DNA from 2 places in the Sulfitobacter alexandrii genome. Region 2 is predicted to be linked to the other one. Evidence: riboswitches for the same ligand, from Rfam matches in the RefSeq annotation. Region 2 holds a riboswitch; the other holds the start of a gene.
The links. Region 2 has a riboswitch for cobalamin ahead of BOO69_RS23335 (ABC transporter substrate-binding protein). Riboswitches for the same ligand answer to the same signal wherever they lie in the genome.

Region 1 (3,202 bases), 1.1 Mb from region 2:
GTGATCGCCGAAACGGGCTTCCCGCCAACGACCAGCGGATGGTGATCGTTGCTGTTCAGGGTCACTTCTATGTCGACATTGCCCTCCGGCAGACCATCGAGATGGGTCCACGCGCCGTAGATACGCCCCAGCTTGACCCCGTTCGCATAGACATGGGCATGGCCCTGGCCGGGCCGATGGTCGCGGCTGGCGTTTTCCGGCGAGAATTCGAAGTTCTCGACCATGACATGCAGGTTGTAGCCCGCCATCGGGTCGGGGGTGACCGCGATCCGAACCTCCGGCGCGTTCTCTGCCGAAAGCTCTATCGGGGTTTCATGCTGCGCCGCGTGATCGCCGCTGTCGTGGGCCATGCCTGCATGATGCGCCGGATCGGCGTGGTCATGACCGTCGAAGGTGATCCCGTTGCCCGCCGCGAAGGCAAAGCCGAGACCGCCGCCGAAGATCAGCCCGATAACGAAAAGTGCAAGCGTCCTGTTCATCGCGCCCTCATGCCGCCTGCGCGGCATGTTCCCCTTCGCGCTGCCAGAAGTAGCCCGCGAAGGAACCGAGCAGCACCCACGCCGCCAGACCGATGCCCAGCGCCCGTGCGGCGAAAAGCGCACCGATCTCGGTCGGGACGGGGCCGGTAAAGGTCTCCGGCTCGGGCGCGCCGATCAGGTGCGGCGCCGCGAGAAGCAAGGCCGCAGCGCCCCATGCCGCCCAGTTCTGCCCGAAGGCCAGAAGCCAGAGCGCTATGCAGGCGCTGATCGCGGTGCCGAACCACCAGATTTGCCGAAGCGTCACGTCGGCGGCGGCTACGCCCGGCACCTCCGGGGCGAGGGAGAAACCGGGCGCCAGATGGAAAGCCACGAAACCGGCAACCCCCCAGAGGATACCCCAACGCCCGTCGATCCGCGCGCCACGATCCTCGCCAAAGCTCATCGCGGCCACGAGAATCAACGCGTAGCCGGTGTAGGTCAGCATGGTGAAAATCACGCTCAGCCCGTCCCGCATCAGGTCGAAGCCCGGCAGGGCCGGATGGGCGCTGACCGCCTCGGCGCCAAAATGCACCAGTTCGCCGCTCTCGTAGAGCTCGGCATGCAGCAGCACCGGCTGCACGAACATCAACTGGAGCAGGCCGATGATCGCACCCGAAAGCGCACCGGCGAAAAGAGCGGAAATCAGAAACCGTGACGTCATGACGAGTCCTATAAATCTTTGCAGGCAACGCGACGACATCCCATCAATACGAACACGCCGCCGGATTACGGCAGCGTTCTAGGCTGATAGACGGGTCGGTCCGCGTTGCGTTTCTTGCCACCGGGCCGTGCTTGGGTCAGCGCAAGGCGTCGCTTTGCGCCGGTCCCTCGCGGCCTTGCGGATCAGTGGCAGGGAAAACCTGTCGCATGGCGCACGTCATGCGCGGCATCATGCAGCGCGGCGGCCTGTACGTGCCCGGTCAGCGTGATCAGCGCGATGCCCAGCGCGGCGGCGAACACCGCGGGAACGAAGCGGCTGGCGCTCAGCGACTTGGCGGTCAATGTGGTCATGGTCTTCTCCTTACCGTCACACCCGACGGCCCGTTTGCGTTTCACATGCCTGGCAGGTCTCCTGGCTCGCGAGTCGATGCCCTTGCCCGCCTTCCCTGACCGGATGGTCAAGTGGCACGTTGGACAAGGGCTCTCCGCTTACAGTCGCGGGGGCGGCTTCCGCTTCGGACCGGCTGGCCCTTACGGAATTCCCTGTTCGGTTCCACACCCGATCGGGCGCTTTCGGGAACACCAAGCCGGATCAATGTCGCATTTCACCCGTTTCAAGGCAAGGCTCATTCACGACCGGTCATGCTTCAAATGCGCAGCGCGCGCCTTAACAGACAGTCGGGAGATCGGCGGATCGGACAAAACCGGCGCAATTCATGGCGCCGTGCGCGGACCGCACCAGTTAAAGTCGCGCATCACCGACTCGCCCTGCTCGATCAGGCCCAAGCGTTTCGGCGCCTTGACCTCGACGATGTCCCGGTAGGTCGACCGGCTTTGGTCGTATGAGGCCGTGCAGGTCTGGTCGATGACATGAGTACGACCCTCCGCGTGGATCTCGACCGCATCGCATCCGTTGCTTTTCGCGCCAAACAGGCCGCGCCCGTCGTACACACGCCACGAAGCGTTCGCAGGATTCGCGCAGGTCTCGCCAGCCTGCACCCAAAGCCCGGTCGGCACCGGCAGGGGGCCTTGGCCATGAACGGCGGAGTCGCCTTGAGCAGCCCCCCGTTCGGTCGCGCAGCGCACGAGATCGACCGGTTCGCCCTCTTGCGTCTTGAATGTCAGTCGGTCCGGACCCGCCCGTTGGGTCAGTCGATAGTATGTCCGTTCCCGGTCGCCGATTTCTGCAGCGCCTTCGAGTTGCAGGAAATCGGCGGCCACGAAGGTCACGGGACCGGTCCGGTCAACCTCGCGGACAATCGCGTCACCGGCAAAGGTGTCGATCCGGTCCGCCGAAATGTCGATTTGCGTGATAGATGTGCCTGTACGCGCGCACTCGTTCTCAGAAACATCCCAGCTGCCCTGTACCTCCGCTGGCAAGAACTGGGCAGCAACGGGGGCCGCCGAAACTGCCATCGCAGCGCCACAAAGGGCTGAAATCCAAAGCCGCATGGCCTCTCTCCCATTTTGTCCGCTGTCGGGACAACGAGGCGGCTTGCATTTCGTTCGAGCACGATCAGGTGATTTCGAGTCCGGCGGCCCCTTTGCGGAGCATGTTCTTTGGCCTTGCAGTTGCCCGCCCTCGAGAACCGCAACAGTCCCGGTCTCAGCGCTCGCGTTTGTCGGTGGCTTTGCGGCCGATGTATTTGGCAGCGGTATCGTTGGAGGCTTCAGTGGCATCCACGACACCGATCAACACGCCGGTGCGCGGGCCGGCGGTGCGGTATTTGATGAACGATGCATTCGACATCGTCGTGCGCGCCGATGGGCGGCGCGCCCATGCGTTCAGCTTGTCGTACATGCGTGCGATGGTATCCGCCTGCGCGGCGTCGTTGCCCAGATCGGTCAGCTCATCCGGATCAGCTTGCAGATCGAACAGCATCGGGCGGTGCCCGCTTTCAAAGTGGATCATCTTCCAGTTGTGATCGGCAACCATGAACATGCGCGACTGATCGGGGTGCAGGTCCAGCCGCGCGGCCAAGGGGGTGGCCGAATAGTCGTATTCGCAGATACTGCAATCGCGG
Region 2 (3,202 bases):
GCGGCCGCCGCCCGCGGCACCGCTGGCCGCATGTGCCAGGGCCACGACGCAACCGAACGCCAGCAGCGCCCCGGTCAGCGCGCCCATCGACATGGAGACGGCGCCGCCCCCCACGCCCGCCACCGCCACCAGAACCGCGCCGGTGGAGGCACCGGCCGACAGGCCCATCAGGTAGGGATCGGCAAGCGGATTGCGCAACAGCGCCTGAAGGACGACTCCGGTCAGCGCCAGCCCCGCGCCGCAGCAGGCCGCGACGATCGCCCGGGGGAAGCGGTAGCTCCAGACAATGCCGGCGTCGATCGCGTCGACGGGATAATCCGCCTGCCAGAAATGGTTCGCCAGTGTCCGAAAGACCGTAGAAAGCGTCAGCGGTGTCTCCCCGACCGCGGTGCCGATCAGTATGGTCGCCGCCAGCAAAACGGGTGCGAGCCAGAGGCCAAGACCGGCGCCGGTCCGCGCCCGCATCATTCGAACGTCATCCGGGACAGCGCGTCGGAAAGGGCGGCGAGCCCGCGGATCGAGCGCATCGTGGCGCTCATCGCGTGCGCGTCCATCTGCACGATCCGGCCATTCCGAACCGCCGTCATCCGGCTTGCAACCGGATCGGTGCGCAGAAAGTCGAGCTTCCGGTCGACGTCGTCCGCCGGGTAGCGGCGTCGATCCATGTAGGCGACGACGATGATATCGGGATCGCTGCGCGCGATGCTTTCCCAGCCCACCGTGGGCCATTCCTCGTCCGAGGCGATGACATTCTCGATCCCCAGCTTGGACATCATGTAGCCCGGCGCGCCGAGTCGCCCCGCCACGTAGGGATCGCTCTCGACCTCGGGCGAGGAAAACCAGAACACGGCCGACAGACCCTCGGGCAGGTCCAGTGCCGCCGCTTTGCCGATCGCGGCGCTCTCCGTCGCCTGCAATTCCTTGACGAGCCGTTCGCCCGCGGGCCCGACATCGAAGATCGCCGCGAGTTCGCGGATGCCCTTGTAGATCGCCGCAGGCTGGAACGCGCCGGTCCGCGTCCCGTCGCCGCCGGTGCGGTTGTCCTTGGTATCGCAGTCGGCGGGCAGGACATACGTCGGGATCCCCAGATCATGGAACATCCCGCGCGTGCCGACGCTGCCGGTGGGGCCCACGTGCCATTCATATTGCGCCGCCACCAGACCGGGCTTTTTCGCGACCACGCTTTCGAAGCCGGGATCGTTGTCGGCGAGTCGTTCGATCCGGGCGTCCACCTCTGCATATTCGGGCAGGACCGGGGTGAACCAGGCCGCCGTGCCAGACACCTTGGGCGCAAGGCCCAGCGCATAGAGAATTTCCGTCGCGGCCTGGCCGATGGTGACGGCGCTTTCCGGCGGGGCCGCGAACGTCAGATCGACGCCGCAGTTCACGAGGTTCAGGGGGTAATCCGTGTCCTGCGCATGAAGCGGCAGCGCGGCAGCGGCCAGCAAGATGCCGGCGATCAGGGTATTCTTCATCCAATCCGTCCCGTCAGATGGACCGGCAGGGATGTACGCGAAACAAGGGATGGCCGGATGACCACGTCAGGTTTCCCGCTCCGGCACACCCCGTCCGGTCGTGATTTCTCTCGTGTCGGCAGGTCTCCTGACTGGCGGGTCGCGGCACCTCTCGCCTTCCCGGGCGTGGCCCAGTGGCTGTTGAGAGGCGCTCGCCGCCTACAGTTGCGGGGGCAGTTCCGTTTCCCGGCCGGGGCCGGTACGGATTCCCTTTTCATCCCGAAGGAAACCGACGCCTTTCTGCTAGCAGCGGGTGCGGGGCGCGGCAAGGCCGAACGGTCGCGGTCCCCGCCGGTCGGCGGACCTGACGTTGCATGTCGCAACGAGCGCTCTATGCTTCTGCCGGTGAACCAGTAAGGCGGTGTTGTCGTAAAATGTTGAGGAACCTCGTCGTCGCGGGCCTGTTGATCGGCGGCCTTGCCATTCTCGGCTGGTCCTTCGCAGGGTCCGGTCAGGATCGCGCGGCCTCTGCGGATGGCATGTCGGCGCAGGAATTCTCAAGCGAAAGCCCGCTGCTGCTGCCCGGCATCCTCGCCACGGTCTACGAAGCATTCGGCGAGACCGACGAGACGGCGATCTACGACCGGCTGGCGGATGTCGCCAGCGGCCCGGCGCTGGAACAGCTCTACCTTGAACGCGTCGGCGCCATGGCGGGCGGCGGCCTGAACCCGGACCAGGAAATTCATGAAGTCTCGCTTTCGGGGCTGAGCGCCCGCCCCAAGGGTGACACAGTGGAAATCACGGCGAAATGGCGCGTTCTGGGCGTGGTCGGCCATTCCGAACACATGCACATGCGCGGCAATGCCTATGCCGCCGATCTGGTGATGGCGCCGGACGGCGGCACATGGAAGATCGACGGCTTCACCCTCACGGACGTGGACCGCAGCGATGCCGGCACGTTGGAGCGGAACGCCGATGCCCCGCAGGCCGCTTCCATGGCGGAGGAAGAAGGGTGATCGCGGCGCGCGACATCGCCTTTGCCTACCCGCGCGGCGGCTTTGCCCTCAAGGTGTCGCAGCTTGACGTGGCCCCTGCGGAACGGGTGGGCGTGATCGGGCCAAGCGGGACCGGCAAGACGACGCTGCTGAACCTGCTCGCCGGCCTTTCACGGCCCGATGCGGGCACCCTCAGCGTCGCCGGCACCGATCTGACCGCGCTCGGGGAGGCGGGTCGCCGGCGGTTCCGCGCGACGCACGTGGGGTTCATCTTTCAGAATTTCGCTCTGGTCGATTACCTGAACGCCTACGAGAACATCCTCTATCCCTACCGCGTCGGCCTTGGCCTCAAGCTCGACTCCCAGGTGCGGGAGCGCGCCCATGCGCTGGCCGATGCCTGCGGCATTGCGAACCGGCTCAAGAGCCACCCACAGGCATTGTCAGGCGGCGAACAGCAGCGTGTCGCGATCTGCCGTGCGCTGGTCACCCGGCCCCGGCTGATCCTCGCGGACGAAGCGACGGGGAACCTCGATCCCGAGACCAAGGAGGTCATTCTCGACCTGCTGTTCGCGCGCGCGGCGGAGATGGAGGCGACGGTGCTGGCAGTCACCCACGACCACGACCTGTTGCCGCGCTTCGACCGGGTGATCGACTTTTCCACGCTTCGGCAGGCCGCATGAACGCGCTTTTCCTCGCCTTTGCGCATCTGCGCTGGACCTGGGTGCGCAGCACGGTGCTGGTGATCGTCGGCGC

Region 1: linked by a shared signal. The riboswitch ahead of BOO69_RS17325 (CbtB domain-containing protein) and the one ahead of BOO69_RS23335 (ABC transporter substrate-binding protein) in region 2 are both predicted to bind cobalamin.

Annotation. Positions count from the first base shown of each region.
Region 1 covers NZ_CP018076.1:3,540,871-3,544,072, forward strand. Annotated here, with positions in the region: gene BOO69_RS17315 (hypothetical protein) at 1-479, opposite strand, end outside; gene BOO69_RS17320 (CbtA family protein) at 487-1,179, opposite strand; gene BOO69_RS17325 (CbtB domain-containing protein) at 1,362-1,529, opposite strand; cobalamin riboswitch at 1,564-1,780, opposite strand; gene BOO69_RS17330 (hypothetical protein) at 1,893-2,594, opposite strand; gene BOO69_RS17335 (sulfatase-like hydrolase/transferase) at 2,785-3,202, opposite strand, start outside.
Region 2 covers NZ_CP018076.1:2,431,961-2,435,162, reverse strand. Annotated here, with positions in the region: gene BOO69_RS11945 (FecCD family ABC transporter permease) at 1-468, opposite strand, end outside; gene BOO69_RS23335 (ABC transporter substrate-binding protein) at 465-1,475, opposite strand; cobalamin riboswitch at 1,576-1,763, opposite strand; gene BOO69_RS11935 (hypothetical protein) at 1,889-2,470, shown strand; gene BOO69_RS11930 (ABC transporter ATP-binding protein) at 2,467-3,129, shown strand; gene BOO69_RS11925 (ABC transporter permease) at 3,126-3,202, shown strand, end outside.